3 regions of the Brevibacillus parabrevis genome follow, and region 3 is predicted to be linked to each of the others. Evidence: predicted binding sites of a transcription regulator. Region 3 holds the regulator's gene; each other region holds the start of a gene.
What was found. The regulator Rex, encoded in region 3, represses fermentation and respiration genes when NADH is low (regulators of the CRP and FNR family bind a similar motif). The targets are predictions, from matches to a motif close to TTGTGAAATATTTCACAA.

Region 1 (5,417 bases), 1.5 Mb from region 3:
CAGCAGGTTATGCGAGAGCAGAGCGGCAAGGAAAGCAGAGGTGCAACGATTCATGAAAAGTCTCACGTTTATTGAGCAGGTTTCTCCTGCTTTTGTTCATCAATTGGCACAAATCGGCACGAAGAAAAAAATGTCCCCTACAGAGTCCGTCCTGTTTATCGATGGGGAAGTTGCAGATAAGTTGTACTTGCTGGAATCAGGACAAATCAAGCTGACCAAAGCGACAGCCGACGGCAAGGAATTGACCTTGCAAGTATTTGGGCCAGGCGAGCTGGTCGGAATGGTCGGGCTTTTTGAGTCAGGCGTTACTTATACGTCTACAGCGACCATGCACGAGCCGGGCGAGGTCAACGTCATCCAGCGGAGCGCACTGGAGAAGCTGCTCTTGGAAAACGGTGAGTTTTGCGTCGACTTTTTGCGCTGGATGGCCATCATGAACCGGAGAATCCAATCCAAGTTCCGCGACTTGCTGTTGAACGGCAAAATCGGAGCCTTTTACTCCACGCTGATCCGCATGAGCAATACGTACGGAGAAGAACGAGAGGACGGCATTCTCATCAAGCTTTCTCTCACCAATCGCGATCTTGCCCAATTCATCGGCCTCACCCGCGAAAGCGTCAACCGGATGCTCGCCGATTTGAAAAAGCTGGATGTCATCGAGATCATGCCGCACGGATACCTGTTGATCAAAGATGTGGAGTATTTGAAAGAAGCAATCTGTTGTGACGATTGCCCGCCGGAAATTTGCCAAATGTAACAACGAACGCTGCACCGTTTGTCTCCTCCAAGCAGGAGAGCGCGTGCAGCGTTTTTTTGTATAAAAAAGACAGCCACGCGAACATGGCTGCCTTTTTTTCTAGCTGGTCGCAGAAACTGCCGGATTGCCTGGTTGAAGCTGTTGTGGTGTCAACTCGGTAAACATGCCTGCGTAATACTGGACGTCTCCCGCTTCATCCCGGATCGAGCTGATCGTCAGCCATTGGCGATAAACCTCGCCGCTCTTGCGCCTGTTCCAGATTTCGCCCTGCCAAAAGCCTGTGGCGGCAATCTGCTGCCACATCTGCTGGTAGAAGCCAGGTTCCTGCATCCCGGATTTTAACAGCTTCGGATTTTTGCCGACCACTTCATGACGCTCGTAGCCCGTCACCGCAGAAAAAGCGGGATTTACATCGCGGATGATCCCTTTCGTATCGGTGATGACGATGGCTTCTCCCGTGTTGTCGACGATCGTTTTGGCCAACTGCATTTTTTCCTGATAGTACATCCAGAAGACGAGGATCAGACTGGCTAACGCTACCTCGGACAAGGCCATGAACCCGATAGCGTAGTGACCTGTAAGGCTAAATAATAGCGAGAGAATCAATGGCGGGAAAAATCCGCCAAGCCCGCCCATCGCGGAAACGATCCCGTTGACGATCCCGGCTTGCTTGGAAAAGTAGTACGGAACCATTTTGAAAATCGTCCCGTTCCCGATTCCCGCGCAGACAGCAATCGCCAGGCACCCGATCGAATACAGCTGCAACGACGGCGAGAACGACAGAACGACCCCGAACAAGCTCAGTCCGGCAAAGACCACCATTAACACCTTCAAAGCATTGAAGCGATCTCCGAGCCAGCCTCCCAGCGGCCGGGCGATGGTGGCCAGCGCAATGAATCCGGCTGTCCGCATGCCCGCGTCTATTTTATCCAACCCGAAGCTGCTGACGAGAAAGTTTGGCAAATAGACGGTAAAAGCGACGAACGAGCCAAACGTAATAAAGTAAAACAGGCTGAGAAACCACAGCTTTTCATTTCGGTAAACCCCTTTGATCTGCTCCATCACGGGAGTCTTAACCCGCGTTTCTTTACGGTCGCCCCAGACGAAGTTAAGGAGTGCAAACAGCACGAGCAACCCCAGATAAAGCTTCACAGTGCCCGACCAGCCAATCTGCTTCGCCACGATGGGCGCGAAAAACGTGGAGAGCGCGGTCCCGGCATTGCCTACTCCGTAAATGCCGTTGACGAAGCCGTGCTTTTCCTTCGGATAATATTTGGGCAAGGAAGTCACGCCTACCGAGAAGATCGCGCCGCCAATCCCCAGAAAAAACCCTCCGATCATCAAATCCGCCGCCGAACGTGCTTCACTTATGTAGTACACAGGCACGAGCAGCAGAAGAAAGCTGACGGTAAACAGCAGTCTCGCCCCGAAGCGATTCGTATAATAGCCAATCGGAATACGCAACAAGGAGCCTAGCAAGACAGGTATCGCCGTAATCCAGGCGATTTGTCCTGCTGACAATTGCAATTCCTCTTTCATAAACGGCATCAAAGAAGACAAGATGACCCAGACCATGAATCCAGCAACGAGGCTGAATGTTTGCAAGGGTAGCTGAATTTTGCGAACCATCTATCACCACTCCTTTTCGTTAGGAAAAAAACGGAGTCGGCCAGACGAGGATGTTTCTGTGTCAGGCCGAACTCCCAATGCTCATCCCCCTTTTTACCTTATCCTCATCCTCGACGCTTCGTTGTGAGGAAAATCACAATCGCGCTCATTCACAAAATCGTTTGGAACCGTGTGATCGTACGCACAGTCAATTCAGCTCGTCTTGACCTATGCTTGGGGCACGACTGAGTTCGAGGTGACATGAGATGATGACAATTGCCGATATACAAGATGTCTTTTTTCTATGCGGCTTTCCCTATTACAAGCAGCTGTCGATCCAGGGACAGCAGGCAGACTGTACGTTTTACAGCATCCATTCCGACTATCGGAAAAAGGTGGTTCTCCAGCTGACAAGCAAGGCGGAGCTTCAACACCAGATTGCCCTGGAAGTCATCAAGTTTTGGGCGCACGATCTGAAAGCGCTTGAAGAGCAATTCATCGAGCACAGCCTGGTTGACTAGAGGGCTTGCCTTCGCTGTGCTCACAAGCGCTCTGGGTGTTGCGGCGCGATTTTTTCCAGAAGCTCCTGCTTTTCCTCTTCATTCAGCAGCTGTTGGGCCATGGGAAACAGCACTTGCTCTTCTTTTTGAAAATGCTGGAGCAAAACCTCGACAGCGCTTTGCAAATAGTCAGGGAAGCCATCCTCCAAAAAGCGGTTCAGAAAGCGTTTCGCCTGTTCGTGCTCGTATTCCATCACGGCAATAGGCCCCGCCTCCCTCCCGACATACTTGGCCATCATCGTAAACAATACGTCCTCTTCCTTCGCGGAGTGAGGCTCAAGCTCGGCAATAAAGGCGTTTGCGTTCGTTTGCAGTTCCGTTAGCAATTCTTCTTTGCGAATCGCGTCGGCAGCCACAAACTGTGTGGCAAGTCGCTGAAGTTCCACCATTTTTTCCACGAGCGGACCGTGTTCTGTTTTCAGTTGGGTTAAAGCGGCACAAAGAGCGTTTTCTTCCGGAGTCATTCCCATGGAACATCCAAACGGCATCATGCTTCCCCTCCCTTTTCTTTTCACAAATCTACTGTAATGGAAAAGAGGGGGAGACGCTGTTAAGTACGTCACACCTTCCCCCTTGCGCCCCCTCCTTTTTTCGGCAAACAAAGAAAAATGACCGCCCCACAAGGGACAGCCATCTTTTCCTGCCATTAATGCACGCCGAGCATTTCTTTCATGTCTTCTTGGGCATCGCCAATCAATTTGATCCGGAACAAATCTTGAAGCACGGTGAGCACGCCTGGCTGGATAAACTCCGGCAGCTTGGGACCAATTCGGATATCTTGAATGCCCAGGCTGAACAATCCGAGCAAAATTGCGACGGCCTTTTGCTCAAACCAGGAGAGGACGATGCTCACAGGCAATTCATTGACCCCGCAGCCAAACGCTTCCGCCAGCGCTGTCGCGATCTTGACTGTAGAACCGGAATTGTTGCACTGCCCCAGATCGATGTAGCGCGGAATATTGGTGCCCGGAACGACGCCGTAATCCACATCGTTGAAGCGGAACTTGCCACAGGAAGTTGTCAGGATGACGGTTTCTGGCGGCAAGGAAGTAGCCAATTCCCGATAGTAGTCGCCGCCTTTGCCTGGCGCATCACATCCGGCGATGACGAAAAAGCGTTTGATCTGCCCAGCCTTGACGGCATCGATGATTTCCGGCGCGATTCCCAATACCGTCTCGTGATGAAATCCGGTCGTCAGCGTCTGCTCCGATTCGATATGGGCTTTTGGCAAGGCAAGCGCCCGTTCGATGAGTGGCGTAAAATCGTCGTGTTCAATTTTGGTCACGCCCTCAAGCCCCGTAATATCGTAGGAGAAGAAGCGGTCCGCATAAGTGCCTTTGATCGGCATCACACAGTTGGTCGTCGCCAGGATCGCCCCCGGAAACTCTTCAAACAATCTCCGTTGGTCAAACCACGCTTTGCCGATATTGCCTTTCAGATGCGGGTACTTCTTCAGTTCGGGATAACCGTGCGCTGGCAGCATCTCCGAGTGGGTGTATATATTGATGCCTTTGCCTGCGGTCTGCTCCAACAGTTCCCGCAACGCAAACAGATTGTGCCCGGTCACAACGATGCAGTGTCCCTCGATTTTGTTCTGGGAGACGGTAATCGGCTCTGGAATGCCAAAGCGATCTGTGTGCGCCTTGTCCAGCAATTCCATCACTTTGATGGCTGCGCCCCCGACTTTCATTGCCATTTGCAAGTGTTCCTCTAAGTTAAAGTTAACGTTTGTCAGCGTGAAATATAAAGCTTCCTGCGTGATCCCATCCACTTCCGGATCGATGTACCCCAATTGTCTCGCATGTGTCGCATAGGCGGCGATCCCTTTCAGGGCAAAAATGATCGTGTCCTGGATGCTCGCCAATTCCTCGTTTTTGCCACATACGCCGATTACCTTGCAGCCGCCCGTCGGTGTTTGCTCACATTGATAACAAAACATCTTCATTTCCTCCTCTGTGTTGGCTGATCTTCATCTTGATCATACGGCGGCTGCGACTTGGGCGTGGTGATAAACATCACACTTTCGGATGCTTTGAAAAAATCAGCTTCTTCACGGCAAAAAACCCGCCAAATCGCTTGGCGGGCTTGTCTTTTACACGTGAATGGAGCCGTGTTACTCCACTGTATCGAGAATCGTCTGAATCTCGCGCAAGCTCACGATTTCGTGCACAGGGGCGATATCCCCCGCCAAAGTCGCGCCGTGCCGATTGATCCACATGTTGCGCATGCCGACTGCATTCGAGCCTTGAATATCCGTCGTCAGCTTGTCGCCGATCATGACGCCCTCTTCCGCTGTAATGCCCAGCAGGCTCATCGCATGTTCAAAAATTTCCGCCGCGGGCTTGCCTCGTCCGAAATCGCCGGAGATGACGATATGGTCGAAATAAGCGGCGAGGTTTGGCACGCCAGCCAGCTTTTCCTTTTGCAAGTCAGGCGAACCGTTTGTGAGCAGCAACAGCTTGTACTTCGCTTTCAACTGGTCCAGCACTTCG
Region 2 (5,417 bases), 630 kb from region 3:
GCTTGCCGTATGCGATGTCTTGCTTGCTTACCGCACTGATTCCTTTGACATCCACATCTTCCAGCTTCATCGGCACGCGGAAACCGAGTGTGGCGAGAATCGCCATCTTGCGGGCTGCGTCAAAACCTTCGACATCGGAGGTAGGATTCGCTTCCGCGTAGCCCAGCGCTTGCGCTTCTTTGAGGACGTCGCTGTAGTCTGCGCCCTCTTGGCTCATTTTGGTCAAAATATAGTTGGTCGTCCCGTTGACGATCCCCATCATTTTCGTAATGCGATCGGAGGAAAAGCCTTCCACCAAAGCGCGCAAAATCGGAATCCCGCCCGCTACGCTCGCTTCATAAAACACGTCACAGCCTTTTTCTTGCGCCTTGTTCAAGATTTCAGCCCCATGCAAGGCCATCAAATCTTTGTTGGCAGTGACTACGTGCTTGCCGCGCTCCAGCGCCTGGAGGATGTATTCTTTGGCCGGGTGGATGCCGCCAATCACCTCGACGATTACCTCGATGTCCGGATCATCCAGAAGCTCGGCAGGCTCTGTCGTCAGCAAATTTTCCATGGCTGCGATATTGCGCGACTTCTCGGCATCCTGCACGAGAATCTTCGTGATCTCAATCCCCAGTCCGGTCTGCTTTTGCAAATCGTCCTGATGAGCAGAAATGATGCGGACAACCCCAGTCCCGACTGTTCCAAACCCCATTAACCCCAGCTTGATGCTTTGCTTCTCCATTGTTTCTCTCCTCCTACCCTTCTTTTACCCTCTACCGACGATCATCGCTTTGCGAACGCCGGGGATTTCTTGCAAGCTTTCCAGAAATTCCGTGCTGGATACGCGCAGATTGGCCATATCGACAGACATGGAAATATTGGCAATCCCTTGCAGCGGAATCGTCTGATTGATCGTCAGGACGTTCCCGCCTTGTTCTGCAACATACGTGAGCACCTTCGACAAATAACCGGACATGTGCTCCAGCGAAAACGTGATCGTCATGATCTTTTCGCTCATCATGGCATTGAAGGGAAATATCCCGTCCTTGTATTTGTAAAATGCACTCCGGCTCAGTCCCACTCGATCTACTGCCTCATTCACGGTGTCCACTTCGCCGGATTCCAGCATCTTTTTCGCTTCGATCGTCTTGACGATTGATTCTGGTAAGATGTCAGATCGTATCAAGTAGAACTTCTCTTCCCGTTTCACGCGTTGTGTCCTCCTGAGAAAAACAGTTGTTTCTTCATAGAGGACATTATAACGGATAGTACTCGCTGTGACAATCCTTCATCGCCAACTTTTTTCATGGAACCATATTCGGTTCACCTGGGTTACATGGCTATGTCGATCTTCGTACACACTAAAAGCGGCAAGAAAAAGAGGAGGTGAAGCACGAATGGCAGGACGCGGAAAGTCAGACAAATCGGAGCGCCGCAACAATCATCCGGCTGGAAAACCGAGCAGCCTGGAGCAGTTCGGTTCTGATCTTCGGGGCAAAAAAATGGCGCAATCGCCTAACATCATCGAGGACCCGAGCGGCAATAAATAGCCGTCAACGGCCAAGCTTTTTCAGCAAACGGCCACAGGCGTATGGTCAGGCGCAAGCAGGCGCATTTCCCTTGCTAAAAGCGAGCGAGCTGTTTTGTAAAGAAAAAAACCCCGGGATTTGTGTATCCCGGGGTTTGACGCTTGTTCGTATGGTTGTTTTTGGTTTAGTACGCGAGCGAAGACAAGCCGTTGATGTGAGTCAGGTAGCGCACGTTGCTCGCTTCCTTCATCAGCGTAGCTGGCAAGCCTTTCAGCTTCAACTGGCTTGCACCGATGGTTCCGATGGCATCTTTGCGGCCCAAGCTTCCGAGAGTACCGGAAAAGACTGGCTTGAACGTGTCCATTTTGGAGCCGTTGAAGTGAGCGAACAAGTTGTAGCCAACCACTTCACCCATTTGCCATGCCAATTGAGCAGTTGGCGGGTATGGACGGCCTTCTGGCCCCATAACCACTGCACTGTCTCCCGCGAGGAATACTTCCGGATGAGAAGTGGACTGCAGGAACTCAGTCACAGTTGCGCGACCGCGGTTTACTTCGATGCCGCACTCAGCCACTACGCGATTTCCTTGAACGCCACCAGTCCAAACCATTGTTTTGGTTTCGATGGTGTTGCCGTCTTTCAGGCAAACGGTTGTTTCTTTCATTTCGGTTACAGGAACGCCAGTCAGGAACTGAACGCCACGTTTTTCCAGGCTAGTTTTTGCACGCTCTACCAGGTCAGGAGCAAAGCCCGCGAGGATCGATGGTCCTGCCTCTACGCAATAGATGGACAGGTCTGCAAAATCTACGCCGTACTTGCGGCAAAGATCAGGCAGCATGTCAGCAAATTCGCCAACCAGCTCGATGCCGGTCAGACCGCCGCCGCCAACCACGAAAGTCGCATCGGCTTTGTTTTTGCTCTTGCTGTATTCCACTACGCGCTCTTCGAGGTGCGCGCGCAGACGGTTTGCTTCCTCTACGGATTTCAGCGTAAAGCTGTACTCTTGCAAGCCAGGGATACCGAAGAATGCGGTTTCGCTGCCCAGAGCAACTACGAGTGCATCGTATTTGATGCTCTCGCCGCTCGTCAAAGTGACGCGTTGCGATTCCAGACCGATTTTTTCAACAGTGTCGATCACCAGGTTGATGTCTTTTCCACGCAGCAGTCTTTCCAATGGCAGTGCCACGTTTTGTTCAGACAGGTTGCCTACTGCCAAACGGTGCAGCTCCGTGATGATTTGGTGCGTAGGGAAACGGTTCACAACCGTGATCGTCGCCTCTTCCGCCGTCATGTATTTGCGTGCAGTCAAAGCGGACAGCAAACCGCCGTAGCCGCCGCCCAGAATGAGAATATGCTTCGCCATGCCTAATCCTCCGTCCTTGTCTCTCGTAGGTTATCGTAATTAGCGTTTTTGTTGTTGGCGCTCAGCCAAAACTTCGAGGAATGCTTGTGCAAAACGCAATGTTTTTTGCACTTGCGGATCTTTCAGCATTTTGAGCATGCCAAACAAGCCAACGGTCGTTTCCTCAGTGTGCGCGCGGTCGTTTGCTTCAATAGCCGCTTGCGCGATGCCTTTTGCCTTGTCGGAAATCGGTTTGACGAACTCTTCCATACCGCCCTTGATGTCGTCGATGAGTACATGATCGTTAGCTACGGTGTTTACCAGGTCGTACGTTTTGGTGAGGATAGTTGTCATCTCGGCCAGTTTTGGCAAGTTTGCCACCAATACATTCAGGGATTCTTGAATTTCTGGTTTCATCAACTGATCGAGTACATCCATTTGTTGCTCAGGTGCCAGAGTAGCTGTGCTTGCTACTTCTGCTTGAGCTTGTTGCGTGGTTGTTTGAGACATGGAAAAACGTCCTCCTTTGCTTTGGAATAGAGGCCTTCATTCTCGATGCCTGTTCATACGAGTTACGGCCGCTATTCTCCCAAAATACCGAAAAGCACGTGTGCTTGTAATATTTTTCACAAAGCGAATGATACAGCTACGTGGAATAATCAAAAGTGCATGATTTCACAAAGTGATATTCAGGAAAAAGCACAGAACAAATCCATCAGGTGAACAGGCTCGATTTAGAACTCTATGTACTCTACTATATACCTTCTTCGCGGGAACAGCAAAGGAAAAAACTTTGAGATCTAAAAGGGGGCAACTTGAATTTAACAAATTATAAAGTAAGGTAAAAATAATATTCACATTTTTTTCACTTGAAAAATTTTAGTCACAATAGTAATTTGTAGTTGTAAATGTAAAATATTTCATGTGGAGGAATTTAAAGTATGAAAAAGAAAATAACTATCTCTTTATTTGTAGTTACTTGCATTTTTGCGAGTGCCTTATCAGCATCAGCAGCATGGAAAAACCTTACTGCTAGCGCCTCTATGAGTTATACCCCTAATAGCACTTCTTATGTTGTTAGAGGTGATGCCCGAGCATTTACTGATGGATCCCCTAAGTCAGGCACTGGTGTCTATGTTAAGGGTACTTTAAAGTATAATGGAAGTGTTGTTGCAAGTGATGATGATTATGATACATCTAATGGAATGCCTTCTGTCACTTTAAAAAATACACAAAAAAAATCCGGTAAATGGCGTGTAGATACATATGCTGAGATCTACCAAGATAACGGTCCTACTATTGATACCAAAAAGGATAGTACTGAAGAGTATGTCTCCTTTACGGCTAACAAGTCCAAAGCTAAACTTGGGTCGGAAAAACTTATGATTACCGATAATGATAGAAATAAATGGATGCAATACGTAGATAACTCAATTAACGAAAAGATAAAGATTGCATTTGATGATGCACTTGAAACATTTAACTTAGAAAGTGAGAATTTGAAATATTACGACCTCGGAGAAGTTGAGAAAATTGATGGCTTTAGTAATAAAGAGCTCCAGTCATTACGTTCTAAAATTTATAAGACCATTTTTGAAGGAAACGAAATTGAGAATGGGGACATTTATCCCGGCTTATTTATAGGTGAGGAATCGAAAATCATTATCGTACTTTTCAAATCTCAATCAAATGGAGACAATCATAAATTTGTCTTCGTTAAAGAAGATAATGATTGGGCTTTCCAAGATAAAGAAACAAAAAAGGAAAAGTGATACCTGAGCCAAACATAAAATCTTTAGAAGAATTTTCAATTGAAAACAACTGAATTTTTTAAAGTATCGATATTTGTTCAACTCCAATTTAGGCAAGTGTATTCCTTCATTAAGACTGCATGTTCAATTATTTGAGTTCCGATAATTGACATGCAGTTTTTATGATGTGAATATTACAAATCATATTTACTGCTTTAAGGATGGATAATGATTTCTCGCTAAAGTGATGACAAAAATATCTAGAAAGATTACAAAGGAAGGCAAAGATTTAATTACCGCATTTTGTAACCCGATCATCTTTGATGTTATTTTTGCTCACTTCCTTCTTATGTCAACACACCATGATGTTATGTTGGAGTAACCACAATACTTTCAGCATCAAATTCAGCTGCCATATCCCCCAGTAATCGCTAGAATTTCCCGCCTTCTCCTAAAAATTAAAAGGTTTGAGAACGGTTTACTCCCGTGCTCAAACCTTGAACTGCTTTATTCAATTATTTATTACTCTTTCCAAGGATTCCACATCTTAGGAAATCGTTTTTGAGAGCTTTTTATAGTAATCTTTGATGACTTGGTGATGTTTTTCATTGATATCCGTAAAAATTAACTCGATTACTGTCTGCTTGTCTTCGAAGGTCTTTTCCACGATTTTTGCCATCATGACGATTTCTTGCCCAGTCGAAGGAACCGTGAAAGAAAGGTGGAGAAACTCCCCTTTTGCCACATAACCTTCTGTTGCGAGTATCAGTCGTGTAGGGGAAAATTTCAGCAGCACAGCCTCCCCTTTTT
Region 3 (5,417 bases):
GCTTCGGTGAAAATAAACTGGCCGCTTTTCCAAACCTGTGTCATGGCTTCCGACTGATTCGCTACCACGATAGCGACTTGCTTGTCGCCCGCAATATTTTTCGTTCGCGCAACCAGATCGCGATACTCCGCCGGAAATGCCTGCGGATTCGTCACTTTTACATCTATCTGAATTTTATCTTTGCCTACATGAAAATTACTGAGTGTAGCTGATTGCATCTGGCTGACTTCTGTACGGATCGGCTCTTCAATCTCCATCTTCTGATACAAGAACCATCCTCCAAACAGGAGAGCCAGTGTCGCCAGCAAGGACAACCCGATTGCACTTTTTTTCAACTGCACAGCTAGTCCCCCCATATCGCGTTCTCGTTTTCTCTCTTGTCAACGAACCCAGTATATCACATGAGTATATCAATTTTTTATACAGATGTTGGGTGGCATGCCAAACAGGCCTTTTCCAACAAGGAAAAGACCTGTCGCGAGCGTATATACCATCTGGGTCAAAACAAGCAATCAGGTAGGCGACAATACATAAGAAGCGAGCAGGGCGCCACTGAACAAGTCATAGTGCAAGTAATGATAGCGACCGTTTGCATCCTTCACGGTCACTTCCCAAAACTTCTTGTCCTTTTCAAGTCCGGGCACGATATGGGTAATCTCGGACTTCGGAAAAGCCTTGTTTACCGCATCCTCCACATTTTTGCGCGGAACGGCAAGATCCATGCGATCAAACGATACTTTGTCTGCGGTCATCCAGGCTACTACAGGCGTACCGGCTTTGTTCTTCCCGATCACCACGGCATAGCTTTCCGTACCGCGATATTCGTCGATGGATTCGATTTCGGCAATCGTCGTCCTCGTCTGCACCCACTCACGTACGGTCGCATCGAATTGCGTGCGCTCTCCTGCTACGGAAGCAGTCAAATGATAGGCGAATCCCGCGATTGTCAACAACAGCGCGGCGATTACTCCCACGATAATTCTCACTAACACGTTTTTGGTAACTCCTTTATGCGGTTGACATTACAATCGGAAACGAAGCTGGTCCTGTTTGATCCCCGCCACGGTTCTGATTTGCATTTCCAGCTCCAGTTGGCGAAGCGCGCCTGTGTCAGGCTCATACCAGAGCTGATATTCGATGTTGATCCCTTTGGCAAGCTCAGGGGTAATATCAGCGATCGGAAAGGACGGCCCGAGCCACATCGCCAACAAGGATGTCACTTTTTCCGGCGGCACCGTGAGACGATAACCGCTCCAGTCGCTTCCCGAAGTATCGGCGATCGTCTGCGGCTCGACCGATGACAGCACGCTTTGCAACAGGACAGCGTGTTCATACGGCGTAAACAGGGCGTAAGGGAGTGCTGCATGATCCTGAACTTGTCCGTCTATTGTTACGGTAACCGGCTGCTCCTGGTTACGGCTGATGGCCAGCTTGTGCCCGCCGATTTCTCCGTCCAGGCTGAATGTCTCATGCCGATAGCGGCCATTCAGCGCTTGGTCCTGCATGTAAACGAGAAACGAGCGCTCCTCTGACCGAGTCAGCTGTTCCAAAAGTTGCGGCACGGCATACGCCTCTCGTTTGCCAATCAAGCCCTGTTCATTCCCGGCATCGGCAGCTGAACGGTTCCACAAACCAAAAGAGCCGAGCGCCATCCCGAGGCCAAACAGGCCGAGAAAGATCGGGATCAGCCACCATAGCTGTTTGGGCCGGACGTACATCTGGCGTTCCCCCTGTCCCATTTTTGTCATAGCCTATGCTATACGGGAAGGTTTTAGAACGGCACGGAAAACTTGCTAATCATAGCTCGGGGCCAAGCGGTCATACTACTTATACACCCGCAAGGAGGTGAGCGCGTGAAGTCGCCGCAACAAAACGCATCTCCTGACATACTTGGGTTTTTGCTACAAGAATACCGCGTCTCCTGGGCTGGACTGTCTTCTCCCTTGCGTCAACTGTCGCACACACCCACACTGCATTTTCGCCATCATCCCCTGACAGAGCTGTGGCGAAAATGAGCACGGCACGATGTAATACCCAAATTCCCCTACCTACACCTACACTCCCTTACTCCTGTCCCACACCAGACAGGAGCCTTTTACCGTTTCAGCGCAGCGAATACGCGATTGGCTTCGTAGATGGCACGCTCTTCGTCGATGGTGAGCAGCTTGTGGTTGCGCATCAGGAACTTGCCCGCAACGATTGTGTCTTTGACATCACGGCCGTTTGCCGCATACACGACATGGGAAATCGGCTCATGGGCAGGATGGAAATGCGCCTGGTGGCTGTCGAGAACGATCAGGTCAGCCTTTTTGCCTACTTCAATGCTGCCGAGCGTATCAGCCTGGAACACACCGTCTGCCCCGTAGCGAGTAGCCATGCGCAGCGCCTCTTCAGCCGGAACGGCTACTGGGTCGTTGTTCACGCCTTTGTGCAAAATCGCTGCGAGCTTCAATTCTTCAAACAGGTTGAGGTTGTTGTTGCTCGCCGAGCTGTCTGTTCCGAGCGAAACGCTCACGCCTTTTGCCAGCATTTTCGGTACAGGTGCTACCCCGCTTGCCAGCTTCAGGTTGCTGACGACGTTATGGGAAACTTTCACTTGATATTTTGCCAAAATGTCAATCTCTTCATCCGTCAAATGCACGGCGTGGGCAACCAGCGTAGGGCGGTTAAACATGCCCAGCTTTTCCAGGTGAGCGACTGGACGCAAACCGTAATCTTTCTCGTTTTGCCCCACTTCCCATGCCGTTTCAGACATGTGGATATGCAGCGGCAAAGACAGCTCGTCCGCTTTTTCAATAATTTGGCTGATAAACTCAGGCGAGCACGTATACGGTGCATGCGGTGCCATCATTACGGTGATACGGCCATCCGCCTGGTTGTGCCATTCTTTGGCAAAAGCGGTCGCATCGCGCAGCTTGGTCTGTCTTTCTTCCTCGGAGCACAGACCGATCATGCCGCGGCACAGGCGGGCACGCATGCCGGATGCATCGACTGCCTTGGCTACTTCGTCCATATGATCGTACATATCGACGAATGTCGTGGTTCCGGTACGGATCATTTCAATCAGGGACAGTTGGGTTCCCCATTTGACAGAATCAGCGGTAAATTGCGCTTCCAGCGGCCACATTTTCTCTTCCAGCCATTGTTGCAACGGCAAATCGTCCGCATAGCCACGCAAAAGCGACATGCCCGCGTGTCCGTGTGTATTGATCAAACCAGGCAGGATGAAGTCGCCTTTTTGGTCGATGACTTCATCGTAGCCTGCATCGGAAAGGTCTTCAGGGGTAGGGCCTACATATGTGATTTTGTCGCCTTCGAACGCGACAGCTCCATCGTGGATAACCTCGTTTTGTTCATTTACCGTAATCACTGTTGCGTGGATGAGGATGGTCTTTTTCATGACTACACTCCATTCTTACGTTAAGTAGTAGGCCAGGCTCTGCAAATTGGAAGTCACATCCGCATAGTGGATGCGCACATCCTTTTTCGCGCGAATTGTCGTAGGAGCAAAATTGAGGATTCCCTTGATACCCGCTTGAGTCAACTGATCACATACGGATTGCGCAGCCGGTGCGGGCACGGTGATAATCGCCAGCTTGATTTGTCTTTGCGCAATCGTGTCCGCCAGCTCATTCAATGGCTGAATCGGGATGCCCGCCACTTCTTTTCCCAGCTTGCCGGGATCGTTGTCAAAAATGGCCGCAATCCGCATGTTATCTTTCAAATAAGCGTTGTAGTTGCTGATCGCATGGCCCAAATGGCCTGCTCCAACGAGCGCGACGCGTATCTCATCCGTCAGCTTCAAAATCTGGCGAATTTTTTCCACCAAGTAATTGACGTCATAGCCAATTCCTTTTTTCCCGAAATCGCCGAATGTTGCCAGGTCTTTTCGGATTTGGGCCGGATTCACATCCAAGTTTTTGCCCATTTGCTGGGAGGAAACAGTAGTTACCTCGTTTTGCTGCAAATAGCTGAGGTAACGCAGATAAATCGGCAGGCGGCGGACGACCGCTTCCGAAATCTTTTCGTGTTTAGCCACGCTCGGTCTTCCCCCCTATTTCTTTTGCTTGAATACCCTGTAATCTTTCCCGTTGGACAAGATCGTGATCGATCCGTCCCGGCCCGTCATATACGTCTCCGCCCACGACTCGCCCAACCGCTCCAGCACCTCGGTCTTGCCCTCTTTTTGCATGTCGCGCTCTGTATTGCTCTGGATGATGGCGACCTGAGGATCAACCCGAGAGAGAAAAGGCTGCGAAGTTCCTTGATTGCTGCCCTGGTCTCCCACTTTCAGCACAGCCGACTTCAACTGCTCGGGATGGCGGGCGAGCAAGCGCTCCTCGGCCTGTTCGTTGATGCCGCTCACAAACAAAAAGCGCAACTGATCATGCGTCAGCGCAAAAACGAGCGAATTGTTTTGCGGCGATAAAAACAGCGGCTCGCTGGGCAGCAATACATCCATCGTGATGTCGGTATCGAGAATCAGTTCCTGGTTCTCCTCGAGTTCTCTTTGCTTCGCGATCTTGTCGTACGGAACGAACTGGCGAATCGAAGGCGCAATCAGCTTGGGCACAATGACGGAATCAATGATGATTTGCTGGTGTAAAAAAGGGAATCCTCCTGCATGTTCAGGCTGATCGTTCGTCAAGACCAGATAGTCCAGGCGCGTCAACTTCGCAGCGGAAAGATGCGCAGCCAAAGCTGGCCAATCTTCCGCGCTGCCCGTATCAATCAGCATGGTTTTCCCGCTCGGCATCCGCACCAGCGTGCTTTCTCCATGAGGAAGCGCCCAGTAAGTGATGACAAGACCCGTAAACTCCGCTTCGTTCTCGGTTGCAAACGGGTCGTCCACCTTAACGGCTTCCTGCAAATGGGTATCGATGGAGCATGAACATAGCAATGCCACACATGCGACGAGAAGCAGCCAGGCCCACTTTTTTTTCCATAACATTTATTTTATCACCTAAATCCCTGCTAGACTATTGCTTCATTTTATGAATCTGGCAGGGATTGCATACGTAAGAACGGTTCAATTCGTTCGCGCAGCGTCGGCCAGGAGCCTGTCTCCACCTGAAACGGCGGGAGCGATTGCAAAAAGGAACGGCCGTAGCGGGATTCGACCACACGCGTATCGAACACGACCACAACGCCCCGGTCCAAATGGTGACGAATCAACCGTCCGACTCCTTGCTTGAACAAAATGACGGCTTGCGGCAGCGCCAGCGACATGAATGCGTTTTTTCCGTCTGCTTTCAAAGCTTCCGCGCGTCCCTGGTAAACCGGGTGGTTGGGCGGCGTGAACGGCAGCTTGATGATAACCAGACTGCTCAGCCACTCTCCTTGGATGTCCACGCCCTCCCAGAAGCTGCTCGTGCCAAGCAAAACGCTTCGTTCCATCGAACGAAACAGACTGACCA

Region 1: a site for Rex is predicted at 2,508-2,525, ahead of IRJ17_RS14035 (nitrate/nitrite transporter). Genes of this name have one in related genera too.
Region 2: a site for Rex is predicted at 3,471-3,488, ahead of IRJ17_RS23255 (DUF1641 domain-containing protein). Genes of this name have one in related genera too.

Annotation. Positions count from the first base shown of each region.
Region 1 covers NZ_CP064090.1:2,939,244-2,944,660, reverse strand. Annotated here, with positions in the region: gene IRJ17_RS14040 (Crp/Fnr family transcriptional regulator) at 53-757, shown strand; gene IRJ17_RS14035 (nitrate/nitrite transporter) at 857-2,386, opposite strand; gene IRJ17_RS14030 (hypothetical protein) at 2,632-2,886, shown strand; gene IRJ17_RS14025 (hemerythrin domain-containing protein) at 2,907-3,413, opposite strand; gene hcp (hydroxylamine reductase) at 3,572-4,864, opposite strand; gene IRJ17_RS14015 (HAD family hydrolase) at 5,039-5,417, opposite strand, start outside.
Region 2 covers NZ_CP064090.1:5,044,929-5,050,345, forward strand. Annotated here, with positions in the region: gene IRJ17_RS23235 (homoserine dehydrogenase) at 1-727, opposite strand, end outside; gene IRJ17_RS23240 (ACT domain-containing protein) at 752-1,195, opposite strand; gene IRJ17_RS23245 (hypothetical protein) at 1,383-1,535, shown strand; gene IRJ17_RS23250 (NAD(P)/FAD-dependent oxidoreductase) at 1,699-2,877, opposite strand; gene IRJ17_RS23255 (DUF1641 domain-containing protein) at 2,917-3,366, opposite strand; gene IRJ17_RS23260 (hypothetical protein) at 3,798-4,628, shown strand; gene IRJ17_RS23265 (PilZ domain-containing protein) at 5,155-5,417, opposite strand, start outside.
Region 3 covers NZ_CP064090.1:4,419,334-4,424,750, forward strand. Annotated here, with positions in the region: gene IRJ17_RS20035 (hypothetical protein) at 1-341, opposite strand, end outside; gene IRJ17_RS20040 (cell wall elongation regulator TseB-like domain-containing protein) at 513-992, opposite strand; gene IRJ17_RS20045 (hypothetical protein) at 1,023-1,718, opposite strand; gene IRJ17_RS20050 (amidohydrolase) at 2,096-3,400, opposite strand; gene IRJ17_RS20055 (redox-sensing transcriptional repressor Rex) at 3,416-4,039, opposite strand; gene IRJ17_RS20060 (ComEC/Rec2 family competence protein) at 4,055-4,951, opposite strand; gene dinG (ATP-dependent DNA helicase DinG) at 4,993-5,417, opposite strand, start outside.